DNA from 2 places in the Exiguobacterium sp. PHA03 genome. Region 2 is predicted to be linked to the other one. Evidence: predicted binding sites of a transcription regulator. Region 2 holds the regulator's gene; the other holds the start of a gene.

Region 1 (9,196 bases), 1.9 Mb from region 2:
TTTATCCCGAGAGTCGGATAAACTAAAAAGTGAGATTTAAGTGAAATCTTCGTGAAATTCATAACGTGATTGTTTAAGGGGGAGTACGTCATGCATTTGGATCAACCAATCGGTTGGCTTTTCTTCTTCGTCGCACTCGTCGGTGTTTGGGCCGTCGTTCGTTCACTTAAGAAACGCCAAATGTTTCCACTCGTATTCGCAGCCCTAACTGTCGTCTTATTCGGCTGGTTTGGGATTGCGACATTGATTTACGGCGGTATTCCATCGTAATCAGAGTACGCTAAAAAGAGAGGTGCCTCGAGCATCTCTCTTTTTTGTTATTTTATAAAAAGAGTAGACCTACTAGAACGTAGACCTACTCTCAGTATTATCTTACTTATTTTGAAGTTTGAAGGAAACGTAGCAAGTCGCCATAGATGACTTTATCTGAGAGTCCTAATTCTTTCTCAGATTGTTTCGTAGATTGTTTACACATTTCCGCTTGTTCCCCGTCCTTCACTTCTTCTCCTGTCTTACGGTCATAACATGTTTCTTGCGTGTAGACCGTCTTATCTGTTACGACAGAACCGTCACGGAACAACGCATAGTCTTTATGTTGTTTTGAGAAGAGATCAGTACCGAACAAGATCTCATTCTTGAAATCATGACCTAACAGGTGAAGCAATGTTGGTTTAATATCGATTTGACTCGCAACATTTTCGTGTTTGACACCTTTCGTTTGACCCGGTAAATGAATGACAAACGGTACACGTTGCAGTTGCGCAACATCATACGGAGTCAACTCATCTTTGTTCATGAGTTCTGCCATTGCAGCATTATGGTTTGTTGAAATACCGTAATGGTCACCGTATACCATGAAGATCGTATCATCCCACGTACCATCTTTTTTTAGACCTTCGATAAACTTACCGAGTGCCATATCTTGATACGCTAGCGCCTGAACGTAGTGGTTCAGTGTCGTAGAACTCGTTTCAAGCGGTGGTACGAGTTCATCTTCTGGTTTTGGCATCTCGAATGGATAGTGGTTCGTTAACGTAATGAATTTCGAATAAAACGGACGTGGTAAATCTTTTAACATCGGAAGTGACTGTTCAAAGAACTTGTCATCGAGTAAGCCCCACTCCGTCAAATCTGCTGGATCCCCTAAATCATAATCCGTCTCCGAGAAGAAACGATCTACGCCGAAACTGTTGTAGACGATGTCCCGGTTCCAGAATGACTTGTTATTCGCATGGAAAACAGCTGAGTAATAACCATCTTCTTTCAACATCTCAGGTGTTGCACGGAATTCGTTCTCTCCGTTCGTAAAGAATGCAGATCCACGACCAAGTGGATAGATCGAATTCTCAAGAATGAACTCAGCATCTGACGTTTTCCCTTGTCCTGTGTTGTGATAGAAGTTATCCCATGAATGGGATTCCTTGATCAATTTATTCAAGTTCGGTGTAATTTCTTGACCGTTTGGTGCTTTTAAACCAACGGCAAATGATTGAGCTGACTCAAACGAGATGACGATGACGTTCTTACCTTTATACTTGCCGAACATCGCCGGATTGGCTGCAGCATGCTTCGAATCGATGAAGTTTTGGACTTCTGATAACTCAGAGCTATCCGCAAGTGCTTTTTGCGCAGATGTCTTCGACTGGATGAGTGCGTCATACATATGGAAGTTAAATGTTCCGATATTCTTAACGAGTAATTCCCGGTCAAAGGCACGTGTCAATAATTCTGGACGTTCTGTCTCAGCAAGCGTCAAGTTTCCAAGGAAGACGACGACTGCTGCGACGAATGCAAGAATTGCGCGCCCACGTGACGCGACGTTTTTGGACATATCCATTTTCCGTAAGAAAAATGGTAAGATGATCAAATCGCCGACGATTAGTAAATCAGCCCAACTTAAAAGCGATGCGAGTGAAGCGGAAACCGTCTCTGCATTCGAAGTTTGGAACAATACTGGCAACGTCAAGTAATCATTAAAGAAGCGGAAAAAAATGATGTCCGCATATAAAATGATGGTTGCGACGAACAGTGTACCGTAGATGAACCATTTTTGGACATTTCCTCGGAAGAAGAAGCTAAATCCAAACATGAAGAGCGCTGAACTAATTGGATTAATTAGTAGAATGAATGCTTGCGCGGAATTCGTTACGGGAACGTTGAAGAAAAGTGTATACGCTAAATACGTTTTTAACCAAATCAATAAGGTCGCAATCCAAAAAAGCTTATGCTCTTTATAAGTACTGCGAACGCCTTGACCCATCTTTAGGCGCATTCGCGACCAGATGTTTGCGTCTTGCTGCATAAAAACCTGCCTCCTAATTTACATGTGCCTTCTGCTTTCAGTTCACACAACTTACATCATAATGTACATATACCCATATCACGTGAAAATTTTACGCTTAGTTTTACAAAAATGCAACCGGAATCCGGAAGATACTTAACAATCACACAATTACTATACGTTTGTAAACAAAAAAAAGATTCGCCGGAGCGAACCTTTCATTGAAATTGAATATTATCATTTTTTCAAGAACATTTGCTTAGCAAGCCATGCACACCCGATGACTCCAGCATCGTTTCCGAGTTCAGCAATCTTGAACGTCGTTGATCCAAAGACACGGGGTAACGCAAACCGTTCAAATTGCTGACGTAGCGGTGCAAGCAGTGTTTCACCTGCTTTAGAGACACCACCACCGATGACGATGATTTCCGGATTGATACTATTTGCTAGATTTGAAATCGCAAGTCCGAGGTGGAACGTCACATCCTCTACAACATCCGTTGCGATACGATCGCCTTTTTCATACGCTTCAAATACATCTTTCGCCGTCACTGCTTTAATGTCATTCAGTAGCGATTCTTGTCCTTTACGTTTCTCAAGACCAAGACGGGCGATACCCGTTGCTGAAGCAATCGTCTCAAGGCATCCTTTACGTCCACATCCACACATGACGCCACCTTCAGGCAACATCGTGATATGACCGATTTCTCCTGCCATTCCGACCGTACCGTGAACGATTTGTCCGTTCGTGATCAGACCACCACCGACACCCGTACCAAGTGTGACCGCGAGTAATTCTGTTGCGCCACTACCGGCACCTTTCCACATCTCACCGATCGCTGCTGCGTTCGCATCATTTTCAAGTACTGCCGGTAAACCTGTCAACCGTTCGAATTCACCAACGAGTTCAAAATTATGCCACCCGATGTTGACTGCCTTTTCAACGACACCCGTATTAAAGTCGATGAATCCTGGCGCACCAATACCTGCTCCGACAAAATCCTCTGGTCGTTTGTTGCTTTCTTGACACTTCTCAAAAAATGATTTTGCAATATCTCCTGGAATTTGTGCACCATCATTCAGGATCACCGTCTCAATTTCCCATTTTTCTACGATGATGCCTTGCAAATCCAAAATTGCCATCTTCACTGTCGTTCCACCGATATCAATGCCGAGTAACCATTTCATTGCTCTGTCTCCCCTATGCTCATATAATGTCTACTTGTTCATTTTAACGGACACACTCGCATTGCGCAAAGGGTTGCGCAACCTTAAACATTATCGGATTGTGAACGTTTTAATTCATGTCGTAAGATGAGTTTTGCTGAATCATACTGACGTTGCTCCAAAACGCCTGCTTCTTGCAATTCATCAAGTTCGAGCATCATCATCGCAATATCTGATGCTCGATCTCCTAGATAGATGAAGGTTCCATACGTCTTAAGTAACTGTTGTACATCATACAGTGTCTTCATCGACCATCGGCTCCTTTACATACGCATGTAGCAAATCATAGGTCGCTTGTAATGACGTCTCATGTGTTCGTTCGTAAGAATGGCTCGATTCGATCCCCGGACCAAATAGTCCGTGTCGAACATCATGTCCCGCACGCACTGCTGCCGAAGCGTCCGAGCTATAGAACGGATAAATATCAACTTTATATGGGATACTATTGCGTTGTGCTAGACGTGTTAGCTGATGACGTAACGCTAAGTCATACGGACCGGAACCATCTTTTGCACAAATCGAGACCGTGAATTCGTCAGAATGCTGACCATCTCCTAACGCACCCATGTCGACCGCGACATATTCTGCGACTTCTTCCGTGAATCCAGCATTTCCACCGAACCCAACCTCTTCGTAATTTGAAATCAGGATCTGGACCGTGTGTGGCAGGTCGATGGTTTTCCATTCTTTAATCAATTCAAGCAACAAAGCAACCGATGCTTTATCATCGAGATGGCGCGATTTCACAAACCCAGTTTCCGTATAGAGGAAACGCGGATCAAACGTCACGACGTCTCCTACTTCAATCCCCGCGACGCGCGTCTCTTCGGCTGTCGTCGAACGAATATCAAGTCGGACTTCAATATTATCAGCGGACCGTTCCGTTTTGTTCGTCTCGCGTGACGTATGGACACTCGAATGATGGAAAACAATCGTACCGGAAATTGTTTGACCGTCCATCTTATGCACGAGACAGTTCTCTCCTTCGATCGCTGTCCAAGCATAGCCCCCTAATTGTGATAAACTGAGTCGTCCCGTTGGTAAAATCTCTTTTACCATTGCCCCTAATGTATCGACGTGTGCCGTCAGTAACCGCGTGCGAGTTGAAGCACCAGGCAAAGTCGCTAAGATGGCTCCTTTCTCGAGTTTTCGATACGTGATGCCTTCTGCCATCAATCGCTTTTCTACGTATGTAATCGCTTCTTTCGTCGAACCTGTCGGACTTGGAATCGAGACCAGCTCTTCAATCGTACGTATGACTTCTTTCATGTTCATTCGCTCCCTTTCAATCGGACTACAACGTGCTATCCGCTTTGTTTTCATGATAACAAATATTCATTCTTTGTCGGTACTGATATCCTACATGAACTACGCGAAAAAGCTGTAGCACTTTTTTGCTACAGCTTTTTGTCCACACCATATAATGAACTTAGACGTATTTTTTCATCCAAATATCATCGCGGTATGTGCCATCTTCTAATTTTACGGAGTCTGGATCTTCGGCATATACTTCAAAGCCGAGCGATTCGTAAAGACTTTGCGCTGCTTCATTTCCTGATAATACGGCAAGAATGACTTGCTCAACGTCTGGTAACTTCTTCGCCTCGTCGATCAAGGCCTCCATTAGAGCACGACCGGTCCCTCCACGATATGCAGGCGAAACATATACTCCGGAAATCATCGCTTTGTGCGATTCACGTGACAGTTCATATGGCTTGACCTGACCAAACCCAAACAATACATCGCCGTCGAACATACCGAGCCAAATCTCATCGGAGTCGGGTTCTCCTTCTAGACCTTCTCGTACTTCGCGGAGCGGGGTTTGCTGTTCATCGTCAAACGAATGACCGAACGCATCTGGATGATTCTTTAATCCCTCAAGGCGTAGATTCCAGTATTGTTCTGCATCCTCTTTAGTTAATTTTCGAAAAGTATACATGACTGTCGATTCTCTCCTTTTTTGGGTTTCATGACGTACAAATAATAACGGAAAAACGCTTCTATCTCTTACTTAACCCTTTTCTAGTAAAATAAAACCTAGATTTTTTTCTCTTTTAATTTCACTTAAATACAGTAGTGATATTTGCCTCTTTTTTTCTCATAACAAAAACTCAAAGGTGGACACTAAGATACAGGATCACCATTTGAGTTTTTAAGCTCTCTATTTATGAGGTTTTCGTCATGCTTTGCGCCGTTAATCTTGCAAGACAGGTTCGAGTGTCTGACGCAATACATCAGCAGAATGATGAAACTTCTTCATTTCTTCTTCCGTCAACGCGACTTCAATGATTTCCCGCACACCTTGACGATTGATGATCGCCGGTACTCCGATGTGAATGCCGGAAATCCCGTACTGCCCATCTACATACGCCCCGACCGTCAACAAACAGTTCTCGTTCCCAAGGATGGCACGCACGATTCGAACAAGTCCAAGTCCAATCGCATAATAAGTTGCTCCTTTACGTTCGATAATATGGTAGGCAGCATCCCGAACGTTGATATAGATTTGATCAAGGTCTGCTTGAGAATAACGATCGTCCTCAGCAAGTAGTTCATCAATTGTTTTTCCATAAATACGGCTATTACTCCAGGCAGCGAATTCCGTATCTCCATGTTCTCCAAGAATGTAGGCATGGGCATTGCGAGAATCGATGTGAAAGTATTCTCCAAGCATTTGACGCAGACGTGCTGTATCGAGCACCGTTCCTGATCCAAATACGCGTGATTTTGGAAGACCGGAATATTTCCAAGCCAGATGTGCCATGATATCAACCGGATTGGAAGCCACGACGATGAGACCATCAAAACCAGAATCCATAATCTGACGAATCATTTCTTTCATGATCAATGCATTCTTTGCGACGAGATCGAGTCTCGTCTCTCCTGGTTTTTGAGGAGCTCCCGCCGTGATGACGACGACCTCAGCCTCTCGGCAGTCCATATAATCTCCAGCCCAGATCCGCATCGGTGAAGAACTAAACGGGGTTCCGTGGTTCAAGTCCATCGCTTCACCTTCTGCTTTTGCTTTATTGACGTCAATGATGACAAGTTCCTCACAAAGTCCGGCTGTTGACATCTGATAAGCAAAGCTTGAACCGACCGCACCTGCTCCGATTAACGCCACCCGTGTTACTTTCGCATGTAATTCCATCTCGTTATGTCCACCCTTTCATTCGTTCTAAGAGTTTGTTAACTATCTCACAAATAAATTGTAACATCTTTCACATTCTTTGTAATATGTGAAATTAATCACATTTGTCCATTTTGTGTCATCGATATCCTAACATAAGGAATTACCCTGTCATACTTTGCACTTACCAGAATCGGACGATGATAAACCCGATTCCACTCGCTAGACCACTCGTCATGACGTTTACCGCATCATTTCCAAGAAACCAAATACCCGATACGTAAGCTGTCGGTTGTCCATGATGCTCTCGTTTTTCCGTACGTTCCCCGCAAACTGAACATTCATACACGCGTTGCCACATTGCTCCAAATAGTGTATCGAGCAGACTTCCAAGGACACCGATACCTGTCACAAGTAAGGCCTCTGTCAAAGAAAGAGAGAAGATCCACTGCGCTGCTAAAGCGATGAACGCAGCTCCAGCAATTGTTCCTAACGTTCCGATTAACGACATCGCTCCGCTCGTTCCTGCTGGTACCCGTCGTAATGTTTTCAAAGACCATGGATCACGTCTTGAGAGTGGACCGATTTCCGAAGCCCATGTATCGGCATTCGATGCCGCGATGACGAATAGGAATAACAAGAGATATGCAAAATTCATCGTCATGGCGTAGGCTATAGCAGCGACGAACGCTACTCCTCCATTCGCAAGTACTTGCCATCCGTCACGTGCACCCTCTTTTTCGACGATCGCGTCCACGGATTTTTTTCTAGAACGCCCAATTTTCGATAAAAGACTCGAGCTGCCAAAGAAGAGTAAGAGCACCACTAAACCTTTCAAGCCGAATCCAAATGAGACACCACTGCCGACGAGCATTGTCAAGACAGCCCCGCTTGTCGTCAACAAGCGAAAATATCGTCCAGTCCAGGCGAGAATGAGACAAAATAAAATCGTAACACTTAACATCGGATAACCTCTTGGTCCGTGACGATGAGATCAACTGGGATATCGAAGTCTTCCACTTCAAAATCTGGAAAGAGCTGTTCTGAAAAGGCGATGGATACTTTACAACCTGTGTATGTCACGAGTGCACGATCATAATAACCGCCTCCCCACCCTAAGCGATAGCCATCCCGTCGATAGGCGCGTCCCGGAACGAGACAAAATCCCGCTTGATCAAGTGTAGTGCGACGAGCTGAATCCATTGGTTCTGCGATTCCCATCTGATTATGCTGCAATTGATCTTCTGGTCTGTATTCATAAAAGACCATCTCTTCTCCGACTACTTTCGGTATCAAGACCGTCTTGTCCTCTTGCCACGCTTGTTTAATCAATATGCTTGTATCACATTCATTTCGAAATGCTAACGTGATTGCGACACAAGTCGCTTGTTGCCATTCAGGCAATAACAAAACATGTTCGTGTATTAACCGTTCCTTTTCAGCACGGTTCTCCATCACATCTAATCTTTCTTTGATCAGACGGCGTACTTCTTGTTTGTTCATAACTGTCTTCCTTTCCACAAAAAAAGCCATCACACGAAGTGACGGCTTCCATCTCAATTATTTCACTTCACGGTGAAGTGTGTGTTTACGGAGACGTGGGTTGTATTTCTTCAACTCAAGACGCTCTGGGTTGTTACGCTTGTTCTTTTTAGTGATATAAGTACGGTCACCAGTTTCAGTGCAAGCTAATGTGATTTTAACGCGCATGGAATTCCCTCCTATCTAGCTCTCGATGTATCAAGTGATTTTGCTTTACATAAGGTTAAGCATACTCAAGTATCGTACCAAGAAAGGAAAGGAATTGCAACTGTTCATCCGTTCTTTTTCGGATTCGTCACGTGTTGATATGGTTTTTCAAGGTTCTCTTCAAAACGAAGGGGTTTCTTTTCAACGTGATACTCCTGTTCCACCCCGTTGCGTGACTCTTCCCGTTCTAGATAAACGACAGCCGATTGACGCAATGCGTCTCCTTCAAGTCGTTTTAACGCAACGACCAGACCACCTGAACGATCCGGAGAACGCTCACTCTCGACATCATAAACATTACTGACGAGTGGCAACTCTTTCATCTTGGCGATTGCCTGGGCAGCTGACGCTGTTTCCATATTGAAGTTATGGACGACTTGGAAGTCAACGATCTTCGCCAAGGCTTGCGCCTGACGCAAGAAGGCTAGATTTAACGCAGCCAGTTGATTGTATGTTTGAACGAGCGGTAGACCTGTCACTTGTACCCCGTATACATGCACACCCTCCTCGAATCGATACGCTTCAGGATGTTCCGTTACGACGTAGACGTTCTCTCCCGCTGCCGCTAGTCGTCTAGCTACATCACGAACTGGACGGTGAGATTGTTCGTAATCCCGAGTGAACATTAGAATACCATCCTTGTTCAAAGCAGCATCGCGTTTGACCGCAACATAATAGTCATGAGCCGTTAAGAAAACATCTGGTTCAATGTCTTCATCTTGCAAGAACGGATATTGTTGATAACGCCCTTCCAACCAGTCCATCGTTAATTCTTGTGCATCGAGACGACGTTCGGTTTCTTCAAAACG
Region 2 (9,196 bases):
TTTGGTTGGTTTGGTGGACACGGCATCGCTGGAACAGGCGGTTGGTTCGAATCAATTGGCATGAAGCCAGGGAAGGCACTCGCAATTACAGCGGGTCTTGCTGAATTAATCGGTGGATTATTGTTTGCAGGCGGGGTATTCCTCTGGATCGCTGCAATCCTCATCATCGGTTCGATGCTTGTCGCGATCGTTAAAGTACACGGTGCGAATGGTTACTGGGTGACGCAGAACGGGTACGAATACAACATGGCATTGATCGTTATCGCCCTTGGAGTGGCGATGATCGGTGCTGGAGACTATTCACTCGCTGCACTCATCGGGTGAGGAAAAAGGTGGGTCATTCATGAAGTTCGAGGCATCAACGCTTAGCGCAAAAGACAATTATAAATTACTGATCGGAAGCATCATTCCGCGTCCGATTGCCTTCGTGACGACGCTAGGGGAAGACGGGACGGTCAACGCCGCCCCCTTTTCCTTCTTTACGGTCGCATCAAGTAGTCCGCCACAACTGGTGATTGCCGTACAACGGACGGATCAGGGACAAAAGGATACGGCACGTAATATCCTAGCAAAACAAAGCTATGTCATCCATATCGTCAGCGAAGAAATCGTCGACGCTGTCAATGAGACGGCTGCGCCACTCGCTTACGGTGAAAGTGAACTCGAACGGACGGATTTAACGCTCGTCGATAGCGACGCAATCGACGTGCCCGGAATCGCGGAAGCGAAAATCCGGTTCGAGATGCGCTTGACGCAGCATGTCGAGCTAGAAGGTGCCGATCTTTTGATCGGGGAAGTACTGCGCTATCACGTCGCGGATGAACTCGTAGAGTCGTTCCGGATCGATGCGGCAGGATTGAAGGCTGTCGCTCGTTTAGCGGGAAATGATTATGCGACGATCGGGAAGACGTTTACGATTGCTCGACCGACAAAATGATAGAAGTGTGAATGCTTGATTCATCGTACGATTCGTTTTGATTCAAATAAAAAGGAGTGGAGAGACCGGTCTAGCTACCGGAATCTCCACTCCTTTTTTCATATCGCGTATCTAGTTCATCGATCGGACTTCAAGGTTGTGAATCGATTTCGTTTGAAGAACCTTCGAGTCCGTGACGTTTACTATACTGATAACCATCGAGCAAATAAAAAATGATTGCCAGCGCCCAAACCCCGACACAGCTGATCAAGAAAGCGGTGAGCGGTGAGACACTACCGTAATACGATAGGATCAACGGGTCAGTGAGTTCGACGAACAGTTGTGTCGTTAGAAGCGTACAGCATAGTCCAGAGAGTAGACTGACGAAAAGACCGCTCCATGTCTGGATGACAAGTCCGATCATGCAAGAAATCAGAAGGAACAAAGGAAGCGCAGCATTAAAGGCATCCGGGCGGATGAAGGTCGACACGTAGTCCGCATACATCGGAACGAAATAAAGAATACCGGATAACAGTCCCTGAATCAGGTTGATGAAAAAGCTTTTCGTTCGCATCAGTGTTGGTTCTCCCATCGTTCCATCAATTCGAGTAGATCGACATCGATCTGGTCCCGTTCCGCAGATAACGCTGTCGCTTTTGGAATATCATTAAAGACTTCCGGTTCGCAAAGCAACTGTTCGATTTCCGCTGAACGCTGTTCGAGCCGTTCAATATCTTGTTCGAGTTGTTCGATTTGCTGACGGCGTTTTTTTTCTTCTTTCTGTGCTTCTTTGTCGATCGTCTTCGATGCCGTGACTTTTGCCGCTTTTGCCTCTTCGGCTTCAAGGCGAGCGATTTCTTCTTGTTCGGCCTTCTTCTCTGTGTAGTACGAATAATCGCCGAGGTATTCTGTCACACCAGCTTCACTCATCTCGATGACGCGTGTCGCGATCCGATCGATGAAGTAGCGGTCATGGGAGACGAAGAGTAGCGTACCTTCATAGTCGACGAGAGCGTTCTCAAGGACCATCTTCGAATCCAGATCCAAGTGGTTCGTTGGCTCGTCAAGGATGAGGACGTTCGTCTTCCGGAGTTTCAGTTTTGCGAGCGCGAGACGTCCGCGTTCGCCACCAGACAATTCATGAACGATTTTGAAGACATCGTCGCCGCTGAACAGGAATTGTCCGAGCACAGAACGGACTTCTTGTTCGCGCATCAGTGGCCATTCGTTCCAAATCTCATCGATGACACGGTTCCGGTCATTGAGTTCCGCTTGCTCTTGATCGTAATACCCGATCGAGACGCCGGTGCCGAAACGGAAATCACCGAAGAGAGGACGTAAACGACCGACGAGGACTTTTAAGAGCGTCGACTTCCCGATTCCGTTCGGTCCGACGAGTGCCAGTGATTCACCGCGTTGCAAGCGGAACGTGATGTCTTTTGAGACAGCTTCTTCGTAACCGATCGCCAGTTGATTGACTTGAAGAACGTCATTCCCGCTCTGTTTTTCGATTGGGAAGGAGAGGACCGTGCTACGCTCATCTCCATCTGGACGATCGAGTCGGTCGACCTTTTCGAGCCGTTTTCGAACGCTTTGAGCACGCTTTGTCGTCGTCGCCCGAGCGATGTTACGTTGAATGAAGTCCTGCATCTTCGCGATTTCTTCTTGCTGCTGTTCGAACTGCTTCATTTCCTGGTCGTATAAGGCTGCTTTTTGTTCCAAGTACTTCGTATAGTTCCCCGTGAACTTACGACAGACATTGCGCGACAATTCATAGACGACATTGACGACTTGGTCGAGGAAGTACCGGTCGTGCGAGACGATCAGAACGGCACCACGATAACCACCGAGGTAACTTTCAAGCCAAGCAAGCGTATCGATATCCAGGTGGTTTGTCGGCTCATCGAGAATGAGAAGCTCTGGTGCTTGCAGGAGCATCTTCGCTAAGGCGAGCCGTGTCCGTTGACCCCCGGACAATGTCTGAATCCGGCGCGAGTAATCATCCGGATAAAAGCGCATGCCGTGCAGGACGGAGCGGATATTCGCTTCGAACTGATAACCACCGGCTTCTGAGAAGTCGTGTTGCGCTTGATCATACGTCTTCAAGAGACGATCGTACGCGACCGGGTCGTTCAAAATGTGCTCCATGCCCATCTCGATTTCCATCCGGCGCAGTGTCCGTTCTTGTTCTTGCAGATGTTCAAAGACGGTCAGCATCTCGTTCCAGATCGTCTCATTCGATTCGAGACCACTGTCTTGCGCGAGATAGCCGATTTTGACATCTTTACCTTTCATGATATCGCCCGAGTCATGACTGAGTTCACCAGCGATGATTTTGAGCAAGGTTGATTTACCGGCACCATTTCGACCGACGAGCGCAATTCGGTCGCGCTCCTGTACTTCTAGTTTGATATTTTCTAAAATCGGCTCGACGCCGAATGATTTCGAGAGTTGGTTGACTTGTAAGAGTATCATTTCCATCCATCCTTCCACCCTTTAGTCTATCACGAACAAAAGCGCGAGGTCCTGCGGAATATATTATTTGTGACTCTATGTGAAGTGGTTTACAATCAAGGAGAGTAGAAAGCTTTTTGCAAAGATTTGGGTGCCACGATGGATGTGGCCGAAGGGGGAACTGCAGGATGAATGGACCAGACACAAAAATTCCACAAGCGACAGCAAAACGGTTGCCGCTATATTATCGTTTCATCCAAAGTTTATACAATTCAGGTAAGCTCCGCGTCTCTTCTGCTGAGTTAAGCGAGGCGGTGAAGGTTGATTCAGCAACGATTCGTCGCGACTTTTCCTACTTTGGGGCACTAGGGAAGAAGGGGTATGGATATAACGTTCAACATCTCTTAACGTTTTTCCGGAAAACCTTGAATCAAGATGAGGTGACGAATGTCGCCTTGATCGGGGTCGGTCATCTCGGAACAGCGTTTGCAAATTATAACTTTTTAAAGAATAATAGTACTCGGATAGTCGTTGCGTTTGATGCGGACGAAGAGAAGGTCGGAACAACGACGCATGACGTTCCAATCTATCATGTTTCGGACATGAAAGAACAAATCGAAGCGAATCAGGTCGATGTCGCCATCTTGACGGTTCCATCCCAGTTCGCACAGTCAGTAGCGGATGAGTTAGTCGAGTATGGTGTGACAGGCATTCTGAACTTCACGCCTGCACGGTTGAACGTGCCAGCGAGCGTTCGGGTTCATCACATCGATTTATCGATCGAGTTGCAGTCGTTAGTTTATTTCATGAAGCATTATTCGCAATCAGCTGAAGGAGTGAAATCATAATGGAAAACCTTATCCCGCTCACGCTAGGTATCGGACCTGCGAGTATCGGATTAATCGCTGTCGTCGCGTTGATCATCTTCGGACCGAAGAAGTTACCGGAATTCGGTCGTGCTGCCGGTCAAACATTGAAAGAGTTCAAGAATGCCACGAACGGCATCATGGACGACGATAAAAAGGACGAACCGAAAGAGAAGTGATTGAATCATGACGGTTGATCAAGAACAAAGCATGACGTCGCACCTAGACGAACTGCGTAAGCGGATTGTCTGGTCGCTCCTCATCGTCGTCGTCCTGTTCGCTGTCGCATTTCCGCTCGTCCGACCGCTCGTCCGTTTTCTGCAAGCGGACTTAAAAGAGCTCGGTATCGGATTAAATGCCTTCAACGTCGCCGATCCTTTAATGTTGTATTTGAATCTTGCGTTCATCATCGCGCTGATTTTAGCGTCACCGTTCTGGATGTATCAACTGTGGGCATTCGTCCGACCAGGGCTTTATGAAAAGGAACAAAAAGCAACACTGACATATATTCCAGTCATCTTCTTTCTATTTTTGGCTGGTGTAGCCTTCTCGTATTTCTGGTTGCTTCCTTTCTTGCTCGAAGTCTCAACGGATCTCGGGAAAGAATTGGGGATCGAGCAAGTCATCGGGGTCGAAAACTACTTCAGTTTCTTGATCCGGTTGACGATGCCGTTTGGTCTTCTCTTCCAATTGCCGGTCGTGACGATGTTCCTGACACGTCTTGGTCTTGTGACGCCATATTTCATGCGAAAGAATCGGAAATATGCGTATTTCGCGCTGTTCGTCGTTGCGGCATTGATCGCACCGCCGGACGTGACGTCACACTTGATGATCTCAGTGCCGTTGTTCGTTCTCTATGAAATCAGTATCTTGATTTCTGCGCGGACGTATAAAAAGGTCTTGATCCTCGAGCAACAGGCAGAGCTTGAACGACAGGCGGATTTGATGCGTGAATTGAATAAATGAATCGTGAATTCCTTCCAGCAATTTCGGGAGGAATTCTTTTTTATGAAAGCGTTATGTTTATATTGATAAAGCAGTTAGCGATGCGTATACTAAAGATAATTCATGGGGGCTTAGCTCAGCTGGGAGAGCGTTTGGCTGGCAGCCAAAAGGTCGTCGGTTCGATCCCGATAGTCTCCACCAAGTGCATACGTTCAACTCCTCGAGTGCTCGAGGAGTTTTTTTATGTTCCCAGTTAAATTCCTTCCAAATATAAAATGTCACCAAAAAGAAATAAATTAAAAAAATAGACAAATATAAATTGTTTATTTCCATTAACTTCATTAAACTAAAAATACAGAATTTTCTTTAAACTGTTTTATTAGTATTACTACTATGGTTTTACAGAAAAGGGGAAACGAACGCATGAAGAAGAAGATTGCACTTATGGCAGCCGTCTTAATGACGTCTTCCAATCTAGTCAGTGCGCAAGGTGCACTGTCCTCGCAAGACAAAGCGACGGGTCAAAAACCGCAGGCGCTCTCACTGAAGAAATCGGGGCAAGAAAAGAACTACAAACAATCGGATAAAGTCCGAGTCGTCATCGAGATGGAACAAAAACCGGCGATTCAAATCGCCCAATCTCAAAACAAGCGGTATAGCACATTGAGTAATGCCGAAAAGGAATCGATCAAGGATCGACTCGTCAGCGTCCAAAAATCAGTCAAGTCAGCTATCGCTAAAAAAGCGATTCCTGTTACATATAAAGAAAGCTTCACAACCGTCATCAACGGATTCAGTGGTGAAGTGAAGTTCGGTGACATCGAAGATATCAAACAACTCGAAGGAGTCAAAAGTGTACATATCGCGCACGAATATGCGCGCCCAACCGTCGATAAAGGTGCCAAGCCAGACATGCTGTACAGCAAGGACATGGTCAATGCGAAGGAAACGTGGCAGGACTATGGCTTCAAAGGGGAAGGAACCGTCGTCGCGGTCATCGATACGGGGATTGATCCATCGCACAAGGACATGGTCTTGAGTCCAGAGACAAAGGTGGATTTAACCTCTTCGAAGGTCGAGAGTGCGAAAGAAACAAAAGGCTTAAAAGGAAAGTACTTCACGGAAAAAGTACCGTACGGCTATAACTATGCCGATCACGACAGCGAAATCCGTGACTTAGGTGCGGGGGCATCGATGCACGGGATGCACGTCGCAGGTACGGTCGGAGCAAACGGGGATGAAGCGAACGGCGGCATTAAAGGGGTCGCTCCAGAAACACAGCTCCTTGCGATGAAGGTCTTCGGTAACGATCCAGGGATGCCATCGACATTTAGTGATATCTACATCAAAGCAATCGATGATGCCATCGCACTTGGAGCGGACGTCATCAACATGAGCCTGGGTTCGACGGCATCGTTCGTCAACGCAGATGATCCGGAGCAACGCGCGATCGTCAACGCGATGAACAACGGTATCTTGTGTGCGATCTCTGCTGGTAACTCGGCGTTTGCAGGTCATGGTGCGGGTAATCCATATACAGCAAACCCGGATATCGGTGTCGTTGGTGCACCAGGATTGACGAGCCAGGCGCTCCAAGTCGCGTCACTCGAAAATACGAAATTGACGCTTGAAGGCATGGCGCTGACGATCGACGGTCAGGATGCCGGTTATTTGGCATACCAAAAACAAGATTCGCCGAATCCGATTGCCGTCTTCGATAAAGAGAAGAAGGATGTCGTGTATGTCGGTGACGGTCAAGCTTCGAACTATGAAGGTAAAGACGTCAAAGGGAAAGTCGTCTTCGTCGTGCGGACAGGTGATTTTAACTACAGCATGATTCAAGCAGAAGCTGAGAAGCAAGGCGCAGCAGGTGTCATCGTCCGTGGTAAAGTCGATCATGGGGATTACGTCAGCATGGCGCTCAACAATCCGACGATTCCACTCGTGACGCTTAGCATCGCGGACGGGAATGATCTCGAAGCAAAAGCAAAAGAAGGCAAGGCAATCGCAGTGACATTTGACGGAAAAGCGGTCTCAACCGATAACCCGGTCGCAGGACAAATGTCTGACTTCACGTCATGGGGTGTCACGCCAAGCCTTGACTTCAAGCCGGAAATCACGGCACCAGGTGGGAAAATCTATTCGACGCTTAATGATAACGAGTATGGCGTCATGAGCGGTACATCGATGGCAGCACCACACGTCGCTGGTGGAACAGCACTCGTCATGCAACGGATTGCGAAGGACTTCAAAGTCACTGGTGCAACACGCGTTAAACTCGCCAAAAACATCTTGATGAATACATCGCGTCCGCAACTCGATCAAGGAAAATACAACGCACAATTGAAAACAGGCAACTTCTACTCCCCACGTCGTGAGGGAGCTGGACTGATGGATCTTCGTGCTGCGATGAAGACACCAGTCGTCATCACAGAGACAAAGTCAGGTGAAGGCAAGGCATCCTTGAAGGAAGTCGGCGAGAAGTTCACATTCACGCTTGATTTAAAAAACTACAGCAATGAAAAAGTGACGTATAAGCTAGCGGGAACGGTTCAATCAGATCTCGGTGCAAAAGGATCGAACTTCCTTGAAGCAAATGGAATCTTCAAAAAAGGAACGATCGGTACGGTAGATGCCAACACAGGCACATACCCGATCTCATTTGCAGTCGGCTCGAAGAAAGCGAGTTCAGTCTCGATTAATCCGAAGAGCTCAACGAAAGTCAGCGTGTCCGTCGATTTGAAGAACACAACTGACTGGGCGAACGAGCTTCCGCTTGAACAAGTCTTTAAAAACGGCTACTTCGTCGAAGGATTCGTCCGTCTGATCGATACGAAGAGCAAAAATCCAGAACTGACAGTTCCTTATGTTGGATTCAAAGGAAAATGGGATCAAGCTCCGATTTTAGATGCACCATTGTACGATAAAAACAACACGTTCTACGGATTGACAGGTCTAGCGACTGAAGTGAAGGATGATTTCGAATTCCTTGGTACGAATGCCGCTGGAAAAGTTGTCGCGAACAAAGTCTCGTTCTCACCGAACAACGACGGTAGCGCAGATGAAGCTTTCCCGATCATCTCATTCCTTCGCAATGCGAAAAAAGTCGAGTATTCGATTCTTGACCGGAATAAAACAACACTTCAGAAGCTTGATATGCAAACGGACGTCGTCAAGAACTACTACGACAGCGGTTCAGAGGACGGCTACACACCAGTCACAAGCGCTGCTTGGGACGGAACGATCAACGGGAAACCGGTCAAAGATGGTCTTTACTACTACAAAGTCAAATCGGTGATCGATTATCCGAACGCAAAATGGCAGACGAATCTCTTCCCAGTCTATGTCGATACGAAAAAGCCAGCAGCTACTGTGAAATGGGATGCTGCGAAATCAACACTTTCATGGACAGCAGGCGACCAAGGAACAGGAGTTGCGTCATACGATATCCTCGTCAATGGCAAAAGTGTCTTAAAGCAACCACTTGCCGCAACAGAAAAAGCGTACACGTTGACGGATCTGCCGGAGCGCGCGAAGATTGCCTTCGTCGTCAAAGACTATGCTGGAAACAGTGTGAAAAAAGACGTCAACACGACAGGCGTTGATAAAGCCGTACCAAATGTTCAAATCGATACACCGGTCGCTCTTGGTCTTGCAACATCAAAAGTCATCAACATTGCGGGTCATGTCTCTGATGAGTCAGGTATCAAATCGTTTAAGATCAACGGCAAAGCCGTTAAACTACGTTTTGATGCTGCCCAACAAAACTATGCGTTCAGCCATGACGTGACGTACACGACGGATGGCGTCAAGTCATTCAAGGTCGAAGCATACGATGGAAAAGGGAATCGTGTGGCGTTCGACCGTCAAGTCATCATCGACACAGAATTACCAACGATTCGCGTCACAGCACCAAAAACCGTCTCAAGTAAAACAAAAACAGCTGAGATGAAGATCGTACTTCGCGATAACTACAGCGAATTACGCTTCGACTTCAATGGTAGCGCGGAATACC

The links. The regulator Rex, encoded in region 2, represses fermentation and respiration genes when NADH is low (regulators of the CRP and FNR family bind a similar motif). The targets are predictions, from matches to a motif close to TTGTGAAATATTTCACAA.
Region 1: Q7C19_RS01095 (L-lactate dehydrogenase) is a predicted target of Rex. The motif match lies at 6,746-6,763, and genes of this name have one in related genera.

The regions. Positions count from the first base shown of each region.
Region 1 covers NZ_JAUTYQ010000001.1:214,527-223,722, reverse strand. Annotated here, with positions in the region: gene Q7C19_RS01125 (DUF2759 domain-containing protein) at 91-270, shown strand; gene Q7C19_RS01120 (LTA synthase family protein) at 377-2,302, opposite strand; gene Q7C19_RS01115 (ROK family glucokinase) at 2,519-3,469, opposite strand; gene Q7C19_RS01110 (YqgQ family protein) at 3,553-3,756, opposite strand; gene Q7C19_RS01105 (M42 family metallopeptidase) at 3,740-4,777, opposite strand; gene Q7C19_RS01100 (GNAT family N-acetyltransferase) at 4,938-5,447, opposite strand; gene Q7C19_RS01095 (L-lactate dehydrogenase) at 5,703-6,659, opposite strand; gene Q7C19_RS01090 (DUF92 domain-containing protein) at 6,823-7,602, opposite strand; gene Q7C19_RS01085 (5-formyltetrahydrofolate cyclo-ligase) at 7,596-8,141, opposite strand; gene rpmG (50S ribosomal protein L33) at 8,199-8,348, opposite strand; gene Q7C19_RS01075 (1,4-alpha-glucan branching protein domain-containing protein) at 8,453-9,196, opposite strand, start outside.
Region 2 covers NZ_JAUTYQ010000001.1:2,116,858-2,126,053, reverse strand. Annotated here, with positions in the region: gene Q7C19_RS11055 (DoxX family protein) at 1-324, shown strand, start outside; gene Q7C19_RS11050 (flavin reductase family protein) at 344-937, shown strand; gene Q7C19_RS11045 (hypothetical protein) at 1,068-1,490, opposite strand; gene Q7C19_RS11040 (ATP-binding cassette domain-containing protein) at 1,490-3,391, opposite strand; gene Q7C19_RS11035 (redox-sensing transcriptional repressor Rex) at 3,559-4,218, shown strand; gene Q7C19_RS11030 (twin-arginine translocase TatA/TatE family subunit) at 4,218-4,415, shown strand; gene tatC (twin-arginine translocase subunit TatC) at 4,423-5,202, shown strand; tRNA gene Q7C19_RS11020 (tRNA-Ala) at 5,307-5,382, shown strand; gene Q7C19_RS11015 (S8 family serine peptidase) at 5,605-9,196, shown strand, end outside.